DNA from 2 places in the Rhodococcus sp. IEGM 1354 genome. Region 1 is predicted to be linked to the other one. Evidence: predicted binding sites of a transcription regulator. Region 1 holds the regulator's gene; the other holds the start of a gene.
What was found. The regulator HspR, encoded in region 1, represses chaperone genes until heat shock. The targets are predictions, from matches to a motif close to ANNTGAGTNNNNNNNACTCANNT.

Region 1 (9,130 bases):
AACCTCGGTCGATAAATCGCTTTACCCCCACCGTCGACGGCTGTTAGTTTGCCGTCGACGGTTTTGTGCATTCGAGAAGTGAGGAGGTGGGCATCGTGGCCACCTGGACGAGAACACACCCGAGCCCTCACACCTCCTCCACGAAGGACTTCTCGCATGTCTTCTCTACTCGAATACGGACTCGACCAACACTGGCGTGACGAGTTCGAACAGCATTCTCACAGCGCAGTTCTCGCTCGCGTGGTTCGCGTCGACCGCGGTGAATTCGACGCCGTCACCGAGCACGGAATCGCGCGCGGCACCGGCAGTGTCAGCGGTCGTTCCGCAGGCTCCACTCCTGGCGGCCTCTGCACCGGGGATTGGGTGGCACTGGACGCGGAATCGTTCCGGCTGATCGACATCTTGCCCCGCCGGACTGCCATAGTTCGAGCCAGTGCCGGATCGATCTCGGCCGCACAGGTTCTCGGTGCCAACGTCGACACCGTCGTGGTCACCGTCGCGTCGGACACGGCCCTCGATCTCGGTCGCGTCGAGCGCTACCTCACGCTGGCGTGGGGCAGCGGCGGTGTGCCCGTCGTCGCGATCACCAAGACCGACAGCGGACGCGTCACCGAAGAGTCGGTACTGGCCGCCGCGCCGGGTGTCACCGTCTGTAGCACCAGTGCGGTGTCGGCCGACGGAATCGACTCGCTGACAGCGCATCTGCACGGCACGGTTGCGCTGATCGGGCCGTCGGGATCGGGTAAATCGACTCTCGGCAACGCTCTGATCGGGAGCACCGCGTTCGCCACCGGCACCACTCGCGAGGCGGACGCCAAGGGCAGACACACGACGGTGCGTCGGGAATTGATTCCGGTACCACGGCTGGGACTGACCCTGCTCGATACTCCCGGATTGAGATCGGTGGGCGTACAAGGATCGGAAGACGCAGTAGCGAACGCCTTTTCGGATATCGACGAGCTGGCCGCACTGTGCCGTTTCGGCGACTGCGCGCACGCACACGAGCCCGGTTGCGCCGTTCTCGCTGCCGTCGAGGCAGGCGAACTCACCGAACGCCGGCTGGGTAACTACCGAAAGCTGTTGCGGGAGAACGCCTGGACAACGTCGCGCCACGATGCGCGGGCGCGCAGCGAGAAGTTGAGGGAATACAAGCAGATGACCAAGTCGCTACGGCAGAAATACGCAGCCGACGGTGGGCGGCGCTAGGTCAGCTCTCGTCGAACAGCGAGGGGCTCTCGGACTCCGCCTCTTCCAGCGGAGCCGAGCCCTCGCGCGGCGACGCCTTGCGCACCACCTCGACCGTCGTCGTACGGACCGACAGCCGATGCCCGTCGTGATGCTCGAGCAACGCCAACCCCTGACGAATCTCGAGCACCTTCCACGGGCCTGCGTGCCCGGACGCCTGAACCAGGTCGCCTGGTGCGATCTCGGAAGCCACTGTTGTTCTCCATTCACCGAGCAGGTATCGGGGGTCGAGCAAGTCTGTGACACACACCCTATCGGGCACCGACCGGCCCGACGCCACTTGCTCGGCGAACAAGTTAGGAGTACTCATGTAATAGTTGTAGATGTACAAGCAAATATGCGGAGGTGCACGTGACCGAGCTGACTCGACGACACCGATATCTCGTGCTCGGGATCTGCTGCCTGAGCCTGTTTCTCGTCAGCACCGACAACACGATCGTCAACGTAGCGCTGCCGTCGATGCGCGCAGATCTGAATGCATCGGTATCGGGTCTGCAATGGATCATCGATGCATACACGCTGGTCGTGGCATCTCTGCTGATGCTCGGCGGCTCGATGGCCGACAAGTACGGCCGCAAACGCTTCTTCCTGATCGGCACCGGAACGTTCGTGCTCGGCTCGCTGCTGTGCAGCGTCGCACCGTCGCTGGGCTGGCTCATCGCCTTCCGGATGCTGCAGGCCATCGGCGGCTCGATGATGAATCCCGTCGCGATGTCGATCATCACCAACACCTTCACCGACCCCAAAGAGCGCGCCGGCGCGATCGGCATGTGGGGTGCCGTCGTCGGAATCTCGATGTCTGCGGGACCGGCACTCGGCGGCGTGCTCGTCACCAGCGCCGGCTGGCAGTCCATCTTCTGGATCAACGTCCCCGTCGGGATCTTCGCTTTGGCGATGACACTGAAGTTCGTCCCGGAATCCAAGGCCGAGCACGCGCGGAAGTTCGATCCGGTAGGTCAGTTCCTCATCTTCGCGTTCCTCGCGTCCCTGGTCTTCACCATCATCGAAGGTCCCGCGAAGGGTTGGGGATCACCGCTGATCGTGTTCACGGGTGCCGTCGCGATCGGCTCTCTCGTCGGGCTGCTGGTGGTCGAATCGCGAATCGAGGAACCGCTGATCCAGCTGAAGTTCTTCCGCAGTGCGCCGTTCAGTGGCGCTACGGTAATCGCCGTGTGTGCGTTCGCGTCCCTCGGCGGGTTCCTGTTCCTCAACACGCTGTACCTGCAGGACGTTCGCGGCTACTCACCTCTGCACGCGGGTCTCTACACTCTGCCGATGGCACTGATGACGCTGATCTTCGCGCCGATATCGGGACGCATCGTCGGCACCCTCGGGGCTCGCATCCCCCTGCTCGTGGCCGGCCTCGGCTTCGTGATCTCGGCGCTGATGCTCACCAGAACGACGCCCACGACGTCCTTTGCCTGGCTCGCGACGGCGTATGTGATCTTCGGAATCTCCTTCGGCATGGTCAACGCCCCGATCACCAACACCGCTGTGTCCGGGATGCCGCGCAGCCAAGCCGGCGTGGCATCGGCCATCGCGTCGACCAGCAGGCAGGTGGGTCAGTCGCTCGGCGTCGCCGTCATGGGCTCGATCGTCACCGCGAGCATCGTCGGAGAGATCTCCGACGGCTTCACCGCCGCCGCCGTGCCCGCCTGGTTCGTCATCGCCGGTGCCGGGGTGGTCGTCACCGTCCTCGCCATCGTCACCACCGGCCGGTGGGCCCGATCGACCGCCGAGCGTATCGATCAGCCGGTGCTCGTATGAGCAGCGACGCAGCGCAGATCTGGCGCGAGATGCGAGCGCTGATGCTCGAGGTACACGACACTCGACGGGCCGTCGCGGAGGCCACCGGAATGAGCTTCCTGCGGGCGAAACTGCTGATCAAGCTGTTGGGCGGCGATCGGACGGTCACCGAACTCGCCGACCTGCTCGCCTCCGACGTGCCCTACGTGTCGCTGAACGTGCGCGAACTCGAACAGCGAGACCTGGTGGTGCGCACCGAGGACCCCGACGATCGTCGACGACGCATCATCGGACTCACCGACGCCGGACGCCGCCTCGCCGAGAAAGCCCGCACGATCGCCGACGCCCCGCCGCCGGAATTCACGGCACTACCGCCGGAGGACCTGGCGCATCTGCGTCGGATATTGGGACTGCCCTGATGTGGTGGGACGGTGCTTCGGCTTCGGCTTCAGCGGCGGATGTCTGCAAGCGGGGTTCCGATCTCGACCAGGGCGCGCACGGTGGCGGCCTCCATGCCGGGTGAACCACACACCAGGATCTGACTGTCGGGAAACGGGCCCTGCACCGCGACGACGTCGGCGATGGCACCCTCCCAGCAGTGCTCCGGCTCGAAGAAGGATGTGCTGGAACCTATTTCGTCGTGAATACGATCGTTCCAGCGGTCCGAGGCCCACGGCTCGTGCAGTTGATCGACGACGGGAACAACCGTGAGCCACGGCAACTCGGACGCCATCAACCACAGCATGTCGCTTGCATAGAGATCGCGCGGCGACTTGCCGCCGAAGAACAGCGTCACGTTCGGCGGCCGCTCCCAGCGCGTGAGATCGAGCAGAATTGCGCGCAACGGGGCGAGGCCGGTTCCGCCTGCGATCATGACGACGTCGCGACCCGAGTCGTCGACGTGCAGACCGCCCCGCGGATCGCTGATCTGCCAGACATGACCGGGCCGCGTCTCGTTGACGATCGATCCGCTCACCCACCCCGCGGGTACCGCGCGCACGTGGAACTCGAGCTTGCCGTCCAGCGACGGCGGCAGGGCGGGCGAATATCGACGCGTCAGAGCAGCGTTCTGAGGAACTGTCACGGACACCGACTGCCCGGCCCTGAATGGAATCGCGTCGCCCTCGAGCCTGATGACCGCGAGGTCGTTCCGAAGGCGATGGTACTGAACGACTGTCGAATTCCACGCCTGCATGCGGACCAGGATAGGGGTCGATGCCGGGTGTCTCGCAAACGCGCGGGGTTCGCCACTGCCGGTGCCGCAAACGCGCGCGCGTTTGCTGAACGCGCGCGGAATAGTGACCGAATCGCGGCAAATCTGCGCGCACCTGACAAATGCGCGCGCGTTTGCCGGGGGGAAGGCGGCGAACCTAACGCTGGTGTTTCGGCTTCCAGACCACCAGGGCGTTGCGTTGGATCGGCACCAGGTCCCGGCGATAGCTCGCGTGCACGTTCGCTACCTCCTGCGCCAGTTCCGAGACCCGGGCCTGCAGGGCCTCGACCTGATTGGTGAGCTCGATGATGCGCTTGATGCCGGCGAGGTTGACGCCCTCGTCCTGCGAGAGTCGCTGCACTTCACGAAGCAGTGCGACGTCACGCGGGGAGTAGCGTCGCCCGCCGCCGGTCGTGCGGTGCGGGGTGACCAGCCCGAGCCTGTCGTAGGTACGCAAGGTCTGCGCATGCATACCGGCCAGCTGAGCCGCGACGGAGATCACGAAGATCTGCGCGTCGGGATCACCTTGCACTCCACCGGCTTTCGCGGAACCGCCCTCGGGAGGGACCGACATCACACACCTGCCCACCCGGCCCGCGGGTCGAATCCGCTGGCCTTCTCGGCTTCCAGATAGTTCTTCAGAGCGTCGGTAGCAGCATCGTCGAGTTTCTGCGGCACGGCAACTTTGACGGTCACCATCAGATCGCCGGTGCCGGATTTCTTCGGGATACCGCGTCCGCGCACCCGCAGCACTCGCCCGTCGACGGTTCCCGGTGGCACTTTCACGCCGACGCGTCCTTCGAGGGTGGGCACCGACAGTGTGGTGCCGAGGACCAGTTCGCCGTAGCTGACCGGCACGGTTACCGTGAGGTCGTCGCCGGTGCGGCCGAAGACCTTGTCGGGCTTGACCCGAACGGTGACGAACAGGTCGCCCGACGGTGCTCCGCGGAGGCCGGCTTCGCCTTGGCCTGCGAGTCGTACTTTCTGGCCGTCGCTGATGCCGGCCGGTACGCGCACGGTGATGGTGCGGGTGCGGTTCTGCACTCCGGTGCCGCGGCAATCGACGCACGGGTCGTCGATGATGGATCCGGTACCGCGGCAGTCGTCACACGGCTCACTGAAGCCGAACGCGCCTTGGTTTCGGTTGACGACACCCTGGCCGTTGCACTTGGGGCAGACCCGCGGGCTGGTTCCCGGCTTGGCACCGCTGCCGTGGCACGTGGTGCACGAGGACGGACTGGTCAACCGCAACGGAACCGTCACGCCCAGCGCTGCCTCACGGAACTGCAGCGAGGTCTCGGTCTCGACGTCGCTGCCGCGTCGGGGACGGTTGCTCTGCGGGCGCTGCTGCGCAGCGCCGCGATTGAACAGTCCACCGAAGAGGTCGCCGATGCCGCCGTCGCCGCCGGCCTGACCGAAGATGTCGCCGACGTCGAAGCTCTGACCACCGCCGCCGAATCCACCGGCACCGGGTGAGAACCCACCGCCGGCGCGGCTACCGAAGCCGCCGGACGCGAACAGCCGCCTGGCCTCGTCGTATTCCTTGCGTTTGGCCGGGTCGGCGAGAACGGCGTGCGCCTCGCTGACCGCTTTGAACTTGTTCTCGGCCGCGGCGTTACCGGGATTGGCGTCGGGATGGTTGTCCCGCGCCAACTTTCGGTACGCCTTCTTGATCTCTTCTGCAGTAGCGCTGGAGGAAACGCCCAGCTCCTTGTAGAAGTCCTTCTCGATCCACTCCCGCTGGCTCACCGGGCGTTTCCTCCTCTCGCGCTATTTCTTTTTACTGCTCGTCGGACGCGGGTGCGTCCGATTCTTCTGTTGCTGTGCCCTCGGAAGCACTGTCGACCACACCGACCATCGCGGTACGCAGCACGCGCTCGCCGAGCTTGTAGCCCGGACGCATCAGCGTGCCGACGACCGGATTGCTGCCATCGCCCTCATGGGAGACGGCCTCGTGGATGGCCGGGTCGAAGGCGTCGCCCTCGGCCCCGAAGGTGCTCAAACCGATGTTCGAGAACACCCCCGCCAACTTGTCCGCCACGGACTTGAGCGGTCCGGTTTCGAGATCGCCGTGCTGGCGAGCTCGCTCCAGATCGTCGAGGACGGGGAGCAACTGGGACACGACGGACGCCTTCGCGTTCTCCGCTCCCGACTGCTTCTCGCGATCCGTGCGACGACGGTAATTGGCGTACTCCGCCGACACGCGCTGCAGATCTGCGGTGAGTTCTGCAACCTTCGTGTCACGCGGGTCTTCCACTACCTCGGCGTCGATCTCTGCATCGCCGTTCCCTGCGTCAACCGAGCCGGGCTGGGGCGCAGTTCCGGTGCCCGCGAGGGGCTCGGGAACTGCGTCACCTTCCCGTACTTCACCGGTCTCGGGATCGATCTTTCGCTTGTCCACGAAAGTGACCGGTTCCTGCTCGGTGTTGTCGGACGTCACTTCTTGTCCGTGTCGTCGGCGGGCTCGTCGACAACCTCTGCGTCGACTACACCGTCGTCAGCTGCCTGCGCGCCACCCTCTGCGCCACCCTGCTCCTTGGCCTGAGCCTCGTAGATGGCGGTGCCGAGAGCCTGCGACTCGCTCGACAGCTTCTCCACGGCGGTCTTGACTGCCGAGATGTCGCTGCCCGCGAGAGCCGTCTTGGCGTCGGCGATGGCGGTTTCGACGCGGCCCTTGAGCTCGGCGTCGACCTTGTCCTCGTTGTCCTTGACGAACTTCTCCGTCTGGTGGACGAGGGACTCGGCCTGGTTGCGGACCTCGGCCTCTTCGCGACGAGCCTTGTCCTCGTCTGCGTGAGCTTCCGCGTCGGCGACCATGCGGTCGATCTCTTCCTTGGACAAGCCGGAGCCGTCCTGGATCTTGATCGTGTTTTCCTTGCCGGTGCCCTTGTCCTTGGCCGTGACGTGCACGATGCCGTTGGCGTCGATGTCGAAGGTGACCTCGATCTGCGGGACGCCGCGAGGAGCCGGGGGCAGCTCGGTCAGCTCGAAGGAGCCGAGGAGCTTGTTGTGCGAGGCGATCTCGCGCTCACCCTGGAAGACCTGGATCTGCACCGAGGGCTGATTGTCGTCAGCGGTGGTGAAGGTCTCGGAACGCTTCGTCGGGATGGTGGTGTTGCGCTCGATGAGCTTGGTCATGACGCCACCCTTGGTTTCGATACCGAGGGACAGCGGCGTGACGTCGAGGAGCAGAACGTCCTTGACCTCACCCTTGAGGACACCGGCCTGCAGTGCAGCACCGACGGCCACGACCTCGTCCGGGTTGACGCCCTTGTTGGGCTCGCGTCCACCGGAGAGTTCCTTGACCAGCTCGGAGACTGCGGGCATACGCGTCGAACCACCGACGAGCACGACGTGGTCGATGTCCTTGACGGCGATGCCGGAGTCCTTGACCACTGCCTGGAACGGCGCACGGGTGCGGTCGAGCAGATCGGAGGTGATCTTCTGGAACTCCGAGCGGCTGAGCTGCTCGTCGAGGAAGAGCGGGTTCTTGTCCGCGTCGACCGTGATGTACGGGAGGTTGATCGAGGTGCTCTGCCCGGAGGACAGTTCGATCTTCGCCTTCTCGGCGGCCTCACGCAGACGCTGCAGCGCCATCTTGTCCTTGGTCAGATCGATGCCGTTCTGAGCCTTGAACTTGTCGACGAGCCAGGTCACGATGCGCTCGTCCCAGTCGTCGCCACCGAGGTGGTTGTCACCGGACGTCGCACGGACCTCGACGACGCCGTCGCCGATTTCCAGCAGCGAGACGTCGAACGTGCCGCCACCGAGGTCGAACACGAGAATGGTCTGCTCGCTGTCGCCCTTGTCCAGGCCGTATGCGAGAGCAGCCGCGGTGGGCTCGTTGACGATGCGCAGGACGTTGAGGCCGGCGATCTGGCCGGCTTCTTTCGTGGCCTGACGCTGTGCGTCCTCGAAGTACGCGGGAACGGTGATGACCGCGTCGGTGATTTCTTCACCCAGGTAGGCCTCGGCGTCGCGCTTGAGCTTCTGCAGCGTGCGCGCGGAGATTTCCTGAGGGGTGTACTTCTTACCGTCGATCTCCACGGTCCAGTCCGTGCCGACGTGGCGCTTCACGGAACGAATCGTGCGGTCGACGTTGGTGACCGCCTGGTTCTTCGCGGGCTGGCCGACCAGCACTTCACCGTTCTTGGCGAAAGCGACGATCGACGGGGTGGTGCGTGATCCCTCGGAGTTGGCGACGACAACCGGTTCGCCGCCCTCGAGGACGGACACGACCGAGTTGGTGGTCCCGAGGTCGATACCGACCGCACGAGCCATAATGTTTCCTCCTGTTATTGCGTGGATTCAGTCCCTGGGTGAGCGAACTCCACTCAAGTTTGCATAACGCGATCTGTCGCGTCAACTTCCAACTTGAGCCTCATCCACTCAAGGCTGCTGACCTGCACAACGGAGGGTGTGGCGAATTTGTTCCCGGGGAGCGGCTGCGCCGCATGTGAGTGGAAACTCGTAGCAGGTACCGAAGTTCCACTCACATGGGGCGAAGCCCCTCCACAGCAGTACGCCGCGACGATCCGGTGGATCGTCGCGGCGCAGCGGGAGAGAAAGTACGGAACGAGAATTACTCGGCAGGATCCTCGGCGGGTGCGGGGATGCAGCTGTAGCTGAGTAGTCCACCGGTGATGTTGTTCATGAAGTCGGCGTCGAGTGCGCTGGCGAAGGCAGCTGCGCCGGCGGGGCGAGCGACCCATTCGCGATCGGCCGACGGCACGGTGTAGGTCATTGCCTCGCCCGCCTTGATGGTCTTCTCGGTGTTCTGACCCTGCAGACCCGGCAGCGCGCCGTAGTTGACGTTGACGTTCGACGCGTCGTCGGCACCCTTGTTCTCGACCTTGACCTGCAGTGCGACGACGCCGCCCTCGGGGGCCTTCTCGACTGCGGTGTCGCAGACAGTGGCGATCGAGA
Region 2 (9,130 bases), on a different contig from region 1:
GAGCCACATCTTCGCCGGCGACGACACCTCCAGCGTCAGCCGTCGAGCGGCCAGACGCTTGGCGAGGAAGCCGAGCTGGATGTCGACGATCGACTCGAGCTGGTCCTCGGACAATGCGTCGAACACGACGACGTCGTCGAGTCGATTGACGAACTCGGGCTTGAACGAACGACGCACCGCGTCCATGACCTGCTCCTTGGTACCGCCGGCACCGAGATTGGAGGTAAGGATCAGGATTGTGTTGCGGAAGTCGACGGTCCGGCCCTGACCGTCCGTGAGCCTGCCTTCGTCCAATACGGCCAGCAGGATGTCGAACACATCGGGGTGCGCCTTTTCGACCTCGTCGAAGAGCACCACGGTGTACGGACGCCTGCGGACCGCCTCGGTCAGCTGGCCGCCGGCCTCGTAGCCCACGTAGCCCGGAGGTGCACCGACCAGGCGTGCGACGGCGTGCTTTTCGCTGTACTCGCTCATGTCGATGCGCACCATCGCGCGTTCGTCGTCGAAGAGGAACTCCGCCAACGCTTTCGCGAGCTCGGTCTTACCGACGCCGGTGGGTCCGAGGAACAAGAACGAGCCTGTCGGACGGTTCGGGTCGGCCACCCCGGCGCGGGAGCGTCGGACGGCGTCGGACACCGCCTGTACTGCATCTTTCTGTCCGACGACTCGCTTGCCGAGCTCGTCTTCCATCCGTAGCAGTTTGGCGGTCTCGCCTTCCAGCATCCGGCCTGCCGGAATTCCGGTCCAGGCCGCCACCACGTCGGCGACGTCGTCCGGGCCCACCTCCTCCTTGAGCATCACGTCGCCCTGGGCAGGTGAGTCCTCGGTCTTGGCCGCGAGTTCCTTCTCCAAGGTCGGGATCCGGCCGTACCGAAGTTCGGCGGCCTTGCCGAGATCGCCGTCCCGTTCGGCGCGATCGGATTCGCCGCGCAGGTTCTCGAGCTCCTCCTTCAGTGCTCGCACCGAGTCGATGGCGTTCTTCTCGTTCTGCCACCGCGTGCTGAGCTGGGCCAACTTCTCCTGCAGGTCGGCGAGTTCCTGGCGCAGCTTGTCCAGCCGGGCCTTCGACGCGTCGTCGGTCTCCTTGGCCAGTGCCATCTCCTCGATCTCGAGGCGACGGACAGCACGTTCGACCTCGTCGATCTCGACGGGGCGCGAGTCGATCTCCATGCGCAGCCGCGACGCGGCCTCGTCGACGAGGTCGATGGCCTTGTCGGGCAGGAACCGGGCCGTGATGTACCGGTCGCTGAGGGTTGCCGCGGCGACCAGGGCGGAGTCCGTGATTCGGACACCGTGGTGCACCTCGTAACGTTCCTTGAGCCCGCGCAGGATGCCGACGGTGTCCTCGACCGAGGGCTCACCGACGTAGACCTGCTGGAATCGGCGTTCGAGGGCGGCATCCTTTTCGATGTACTTGCGGTACTCCTCGAGGGTGGTCGCACCGACGAGACGCAGTTCGCCACGAGCAAGCATGGGCTTGATCATGTTGCCCGCGTCCATCGCGGATTCGCCGGTCGCGCCGGCGCCGACGATGGTGTGCAGCTCGTCGATGAACGTGATCACCTGACCGGCGGAGTTCTTGATGTCGTCGAGCACGGCCTTGAGCCGTTCCTCGAACTCACCGCGGAACTTCGCGCCCGCGACCATGGAACCGAGGTCGAGGGAGACGACGGTCTTGCCGCGCAGGCTCTCCGGAACATCTCCCGCGATGACGCGCTGCGCGAGTCCTTCGACGATGGCCGTCTTGCCGACGCCTGGTTCGCCGATGAGCACCGGGTTGTTCTTGGTGCGCCGGGACAGCACCTGGACGACGCGGCGGATCTCGGTGTCGCGTCCGATGACGGGATCGAGCTTGCCTTCTCGCGCGAGCGCCGTCAGGTCGGTGCTGTACTTCTCCAGCGCCTGATAGGTGTTCTCCGGATCCGCGCTGGTCACCCGAGCGCTGCCCCGTACGGCTTGAAACGCGTCGCGCAGCTCGTTGGCTCCGGCACCGTGTCCGGAGAGGAGCTTGGCGACGTCGTCGTTTCCTGTCGCGAGACCCACCATGAGGTGCTCGGTGGAGACGAACTCGTCGTCGAGTTCGGTGGCCAGGTGCTGCGCTGCGGTGATCGCGGCGAGGGTTTCACGGCCGAGTTGCGGAGTGGTGGTCGAACCGGATGCCGAGGGCAGGCGGTCGACGAGGTTCTGCGCTTCTCGACGCACCGTTGCAGGGTCGACGCCGACGGCCTTCAGCAGTGGTGTGGCGATGCCGTCGGTCTGATCGAGCAACGCCACCAACAAATGTGCCGGACGAATATCCGGGTTACCGGCCGCGGATGCGGCCTGCAGGGCAGCGGAAAGTGCTGCCTGCGACTTCGTGGTGGGAGTGAAACTGTCCACCGGTCACCTTCTTTCCAGTGTGGGGTTCGAGCGTGTCGCTGGGTACAACCATAGACAAGTTGAGTCTGTTCCGCTCAACCTTGATTTTTCTCGTGCGCGTTTTGCGTACCTGGAGGGGCGCAAGACGCGCACGAGGGCGCAGCCCTGATGCGCGAAAGTCTCGATCGGTCTACTTTGGTGACGGTCGAAGGTGTCAATCGGTGGGGGTGGAGGTTGCTCGACGCACGCACGGTCTCCCTGGTCCGCACCGGATTCAAGTCGGTAGTGGCTGCACCGAACGGTCCCGAACAGCTGTCCCGGTCGTTCTACGCTCACCTTTTCGCCGAGTATCCCGACTTCCGTTCCCTCTTCCCGGCATCGATGGACGCATTGCGCGAGCATTTCGTCCTGGCACTGGGGTACATCTTCGACAATCTGGACGACGCCGACCGCGTCGAGCCGTTCCTCGAACAGCTGGGCCGGGATCACCGCAAGCACGGAATCTCCGGAGCACACTTCCGGGCGGGGAGTTCGGCGCTGATCAGCGCGTTCCGGAGCTTCGCCGGCACCGAGATGTGGACCGACGAGGTCGAAACCGCCTGGCGAGACGCCCTCACCGTGGTGAGCAACGCAATGGCCGCCGCCGCGGACAACGACGAACTGCCCCCGTATTGGAGTGCCACCGTCGTCGAACATCACCGCTTGCTCGACGACCTGGCCGTGGTGCGACTGAAGACCGACGGGGAGATTCCCTACTTCCCCGGCCAGTACGTCAGTGTGCAGATTCCGCAGCGGCCCAAACTGTGGCGCTACCTGTCCCCTGCCATTCCCAGCAACCTCTACGGCGAGATCGAGTTCCACGTTCGACGCGTATCCGGGGGCTGGGTATCACCGGCGATGGTCACCGAAACGACTGTCGGCGACCGTTGGCTGATCAGCCCGCCGCTGGGCGGCATGCACGTCGATCGCACGATCGGCGAGGACGTGTTGATGATCGCCGGGGGCACCGGTTTGGCACCGTTACGCGCGCAGGTCATGGAGATGGCCCAGCGCAGCAGCAATCCGCGGGTGCATCTGTTCGTCAGTGGGACGTATCCGTGCGACCTCTACGACCTCGACACACTGTGGCAGCTGTCGTTGTCGAATCCGTGGCTGACGGTGGTGCCGGTGACCGAGGAGCTCGAGGATCCGTGGTGGTACTCGGGTCCGACGCGCGAACTTCCGTGGGGCATGCATCATCGGTTGCACGGGCCGGTGGGCAAGGTGGTGACGCGGTTCGGCTCGTGGGCCGATCGACAGATTCAGATCTGCGGATCACCGTCGATGGTGCGCACCACGCTGTACGCACTACGCAAGGTCGGCACTCCGATGGAGCACATTCAGCACGATCCGTTCTGATTGCGCTACAACATCTTTCAGCCGGAGATCGACCTCGGCGGGAGGTCCTCGACGATGCCGCCGACAACCAGCCGCGGTGTCCAGCTCTCGGTGACGAGCCTGCCGTCTCCGGTGATGATCGCCTCGGGATCGGGGTCGACGAGAATGGGGTATCCGGTGTCGGAGGTAGCTACGACATTCTGCACCAACAGGCCGTTCTCGATGGTGTAAAACACGTGCACCGGGTGAAGGTCGGAGTCGAAAGCCCAAGGGCGACCGATGAATATCACTGCGTCGCCCGTGCCGTCGAGCACCGATACGGAGCCGTCTCGCTCGAGCCGCAACTCCCAGCACGCAGGCATGGATGCGGTGAACTCGAATCGATGCGGAGCCTGGGCTTCGAGCAGATGAATCATCAACAACGCACCCTCGCGTTGGTCTCGTTGCGGCACAACAACTTCGAAAGTTCCACACTCGTAGAATCTGGATCCGAACGGCCCCGGTATGCCTACCCCGAGCTCGTTGGCGATGGCCAATTCCAGGCGGATCGAACCGGATCCGTTCTCGGCCCGCAAGGTGATGCCCTCGGAAGGATGGGGCAACGGCGACTCGTCGCGGGGCGCGTAGGACAGCACCGCTCGCAGCAGCGGCTCGGCGACCTCGGCGTCACCGTCTCGGGAATCGAACGTGCGTCGTCGTCGTCGATCGGTCATGGTCACCCCCCTTCGCCTGACTCGACCAGTTTGCCACCCTCGACCCCGATCCCGCGTCCGATTCTGCGGAAAACCATCCGTTCGATGCAGTGATCTGCTAGCGCGCGTCAGGCCCCGGCGGCAGCCTTGGCGGCAATCCGAGCCTGCACGTCCGGACGCCTGAGCGGCGGCACCGTCGGCGGCGGCTGACGCCGGTCCGGCAGGGCGTCGAGCAGCCGATGCGTCGTGGCAGTCACCTCGGCGACTGCCGTCTCGAACGCGTCACGGGTGGCGTCGGACGTCTTCTGAACACCACTGATCTTGCGGACGTACTGACGCGCCGCAGCCTCGATCTCTTCGTCGGTGGCGTGTGGTTCCAATCCCCGCAGGGTGGTGATGTTTCGGCACATTCTCCGACGATAGACCCGCAGCTCACACGTCGAGAAGACCCGCGATCGCCTTCAGGCACAGCTCGCGAACCTGTTCCCTCTTCAGGGTCCTGCGCTCCACCCAGTCGTGACAGACCGCGCGAACGAAAGCCACCCACCCGCGTAACGCGGCCCGGATCATCTCGTCGTCGTGGAACTCGTCCGGCAGCGCGTCGAGAATGCGTTGCTGCTGAATGTCGAACTCGCGCGTGAGGATGTCGTTGATGCGGTCGTCTCCGAGCAGGGCGCCTCGATTGACCGCTCGGACGCCGTGCGCATGGTCGTCGGTGTAGGCGATGTAGGCGTCGAGTCCGGCCGCTATCTGCTCGAGGATCGGCAACGAGGGGTCCGGGGCGGTGACGGCGAGGTTGCGCTCGGATTCGGTGCGCACGATCTCGATGAAGAACTCCCGCTTGGACGGGAAGTAGTGGTACATCAGACCCCGCGAGACCCCGGCCAGGTCTGCCACTTCCTCGATCCACACGTCCTCGTAGGGACGTTCGGCGAACAGGGTCGACCCGATCTCGATCAGCTGCGCACGCCGCTGCTCCGGTGTCATGCGTTTTCGAGGTGTGGTCATGGGGTTTCGAACCTTACTTGACACGAGTTCAACGGTGAGTACGGTCACTATTTGACACCGGTTCAATGAGTCGGTTCGGGGACGAAGGAGCGGCCATGTCGACGGAATTCGCACTGCGAGACGGCGTCCTGCCGCATCCGCCGTACCGATTGCCGATAGTGGGCGACGTCATCGGCGTCGACCCACGATCGCCGATCCAGGATTCGACCACCATGGCGGCCCGCCTCGGCCCGATGTTCGAGCGCCACATTCTCGGCAAGCGTTTCGTCTTCGCCTCGGGTGCCGACGTGGTCGGCGACCTGTGCGACGAACGCCGCTTCGAGAAGTTCCTGCCGCCGGGCGTCGAACGCCTCCGCGACATCGGTGCCGACGGCCTGTTCACCGCCTACAACCACGAGCCCAATTGGCAACGAGCCCACGATCTGCTGCGGCCGGCGTTCACCGCAGGAGCCATGCGGGGCTACCACGACATCATGGTGAACGTCGCGGACGATCTCGTCGAGCATTGGACCGAGCGTTCGCGCGACGCGTCGACGACCGATGTGTCCTCGGACATGACGAAGCTGACACTCGAGACCATCGGGCGCACCGGATTCAGCTACAGCTTCGGCTCGTTCACCCGCGCCGAACCACACCCGTTCGTGTCCGCGATGGTCGGCGCACTGACGTACAACCAGCGACGGGCGTTGCTGTCGATCCCGGCGTTCGCGGCCCCGCTGTTCGCCCGATCGGACCGCCGATACGAGCAGAACAAGAAGTACCTGGCCGAAGTCCTCACCGACGTCGTCCGTACTCGTCGACAGTCCGACGGCGACTTCACCGACCTACTGCAGATCATGATGGACGCGGCGCGCGAGGCCGACAACCCGAATGCCCTGAGCGAAGCCAACATCGGCCACCAGATTCTGACGTTCCTGATCGCCGGACACGAGACCACCTCTGGTGCATTGTCTTTCGCGCTGTACTTCCTGGCCACCCACCCCGAGGTCTTCGAACGTGCCCGGGCCGAGGTGGACGAGATCTGGGGCACCGACAAACCGGAGTTCGGCCAGGTCCCCAAACTCCGGTACGTCCGCCGAGTCCTGGACGAATCACTGCGTCTGTGGCCGACGGTTCCCGCGTTCGGACGCGGCGCACGAGCCGACACCGTCATCGGCGACGGCTACCCCATGGCGGCAGGAGACTGGGCGATCGTGCTCGCGACGGCACTGCATCGAGATCCGGTGTGGGGCGATCGGCCGGAGAAATTCGACCCCGACAACTTCCTGCCCGCTCGTATCAAAGCCCGGCCGGCGCACGTGTACAAGCCCTTCGGGACGGGTGAAAGAGCATGCATCGGAAGGCAATTCGCCATCCATGAGGCCGTACTGGTTCTCGGAACCGTTCTGCAACGCTTCGACCTGCAGGCCGACCCGTCGTATCGGCTGAAAGTCACGGAGCGGCTGACCATGATGCCCGAGGGCTTTCGGGTGCAGCCGACGGTGCGCACGTAGTCAGTCCGGCAGCAACGGTACCGATACTCCCGGGTCTCGTCCGAGCAGTACCCCGCGCGTCAGCGACGTCGAGCCGAACTTCTTGTGCACCCCGTCCAACGCACGGTCGAGAGCCGACGCCTCGGGTGGTCTGCGTACCGAGGGGGCGTCGAACTGCAATTCCAGTTGCTCGGCTCCGCCCCTGTCGATACTCGAGACCGTCACCCCGACCAGAGTGATGCCTTTCTCCGCGATCAGCGGGGCCGCCTCGTGCAGAAGCTCGAGTGCCGCATCGAGGATGTCCCGGGTGTCGGCGGTGGCGCGGTCGAGGGTGTGCGAACGGGTGGCCCGAGTGAAATCGGCAAAACGCAGGCGCAACATGACTGTTCGGCCGGTTCGCTGCGCACCGCGCATTCGGTGCGTGACGCGATCGACGAGACCGATCAACGACGCCTCCACCTCGGCCGCGTCGTGCCGCCCGCGACCCAGGGCCCGCTGGGCACCGATGGAACTACGCGACTTTCCGGGCTGCACGCGGCGTGGATCTCGGCCCATGGCCAGTGCATACAGGTGCGCTCCTGCGCCCTTTCCCAGCACCGAGGCCAGCGATCTCTCGCCGTAGGCCGCGATGTCCCCTACGGTCCTGATGTCGAGTACGTGCAGCTTCTCGGCGGTGACCTTGCCGACGCCCCACAGCCTTTCGATGTTCAGCGGGTGCAGGAACTCGAGCTCACCACCGGGCGGCACCAACAGCAGCCCGTCGGGCTTGGCGAACGCACTGGCCACTTTTGCCAGAAACTTGGTGGTGGCAATCCCGACGGTGATGGGCAGGCCGACCTGTTCGGCGACGTCGCGGCGCAGCTGCTGCCCGATCTCGAGTGCGCTGCCCGCTATCTTCTGCAGGCCTCCGACGTCGAGAAAGGCTTCGTCGATGGAGATTCCTTCGACGAGCGGCGTCGTGTCGTGGAAGACGTCGAACACGTCCTTGCTCGCCTGGGAGTACGCCTCCATCCGCGGAGGCACCACGATTGCCTGCGGACAGACCGCCCGCGCCTGGCCACCACTCATTGCGGTGCGTACCCCGAAGGCCTTGGCCTCGTAGCTGGCAGCCAGTACCACTCCCCCGCCGACGATCACCGGCTTTCCCCGCAACCGCGGATCGTCTCGCTGCTCCACCGAGGCATAGAAAGAGTCGAGATCGGCGTGCATGATGCTCGCCGCTTCCCCGCTCTTCGCCTTCCCGGTGCTCGACTCCACTTTTTCATGCTCCCACGAGGCACCGACAAACCCGTTACCTGCATCGAGCCCGAAAAACACCCCGAGAAAGTGACCCAAGTCACCTGATGTGCCATTGTTGAGTCGTCGGATCACGTGAACGGCTGGAGACAACTGTGACGGCCTGGTGGCGGTGGTACGGAGCGGTCGGCGTACTCGGCTGCATCGCCTACTTCGCGGTGCCCGACTCCGTCTGGTCGCAATCGATCTTCGTCGTGGTCGGAGCCTCCGCCGTCGCCGCCACGGTCGTGGGAACCAGGCTGAACCGTCCGCGCAACCGAACCGCCTGGTGGAGCATCGCAGCGGGCACCGCGGTGTGGGTGCTCGGCGACATCGTCTACGAGTGGAACCACGCCGGCGGGGGCGTCATGCCTTATCCGTCGCTCGCCGATGCGCTCTACCTCGTCGGCTACCCGATCTACGGTTTCGGACTGTTTCTGCTGGTCCGGCACAAGTGGCGGGCGAGCGAACGCGGCCACATCGCCAACAGCGCAATCGTGATGGTCGCATTCGCTCTGCTCACCTGGGTATTTGCGGTCCAACCGTCGCTGGACGGGGACGGCATTTCCGGAGTCGCCGGGCTGGTCGACGTCGCCTATCCCGCGATGGACATCTTTCTGCTCGGGTTGCTCGCCCACTTCGTCGGCTCGCGTCAATGGCGAGCACTGTCCTACCGACTGCTCACCGCGGCGGTGGTCCTGCTCGTCGTCACCGATACCGTCAACAACTTCTCCATCGTGTCCGACTCCTCGGCCGACCGCTCGTTGCTCGACGCGGGGTGGACGTTGTCCTACGTCCTCATCGGCGTCGCCGCACTCCATCCGTCGATGCGGAGAATCACCAGCCCCACCATCGAATCCGACGCCCATCTGATGGCGTCGTTCACCACCCCGTCCGTCGTCGTACTGACCGCCGCCACGCTCACCGCCCCCGCCGTGATGGTCGTCG

Region 2: a site for HspR is predicted at 2,437-2,459, ahead of clpB (ATP-dependent chaperone ClpB). Genes of this name have one in related genera too.

Annotation. Positions count from the first base shown of each region.
Region 1 is NZ_JASHKT010000001.1:890,372-899,501, reverse strand. It holds gene QM588_RS04475 (alpha,alpha-trehalose-phosphate synthase (UDP-forming)) at 1-15, shown strand, start outside; gene rsgA (ribosome small subunit-dependent GTPase A) at 157-1,206, shown strand; gene QM588_RS04465 (hypothetical protein) at 1,208-1,438, opposite strand; gene QM588_RS04460 (MFS transporter) at 1,597-3,012, shown strand; gene QM588_RS04455 (MarR family winged helix-turn-helix transcriptional regulator) at 3,009-3,410, shown strand; gene QM588_RS04450 (FAD-binding oxidoreductase) at 3,440-4,186, opposite strand; gene QM588_RS04445 (heat shock protein transcriptional repressor HspR) at 4,362-4,778, opposite strand; gene dnaJ (molecular chaperone DnaJ) at 4,778-5,953, opposite strand; gene grpE (nucleotide exchange factor GrpE) at 5,985-6,644, opposite strand; gene dnaK (molecular chaperone DnaK) at 6,641-8,485, opposite strand; gene QM588_RS04425 (Pro-kumamolisin, activation domain family protein) at 8,787-9,130, opposite strand, start outside.
Region 2 is NZ_JASHKT010000009.1:10,892-20,021, reverse strand. It holds gene clpB (ATP-dependent chaperone ClpB) at 1-2,379, opposite strand, end outside; gene QM588_RS18965 (globin domain-containing protein) at 2,593-3,756, shown strand; gene QM588_RS18960 (hypothetical protein) at 3,774-4,448, opposite strand; gene QM588_RS18955 (DUF2277 domain-containing protein) at 4,556-4,837, opposite strand; gene QM588_RS18950 (TetR/AcrR family transcriptional regulator) at 4,860-5,435, opposite strand; gene QM588_RS18945 (cytochrome P450) at 5,531-6,928, shown strand; gene dinB (DNA polymerase IV) at 6,929-8,164, opposite strand; gene QM588_RS18935 (putative bifunctional diguanylate cyclase/phosphodiesterase) at 8,299-9,130, shown strand, end outside.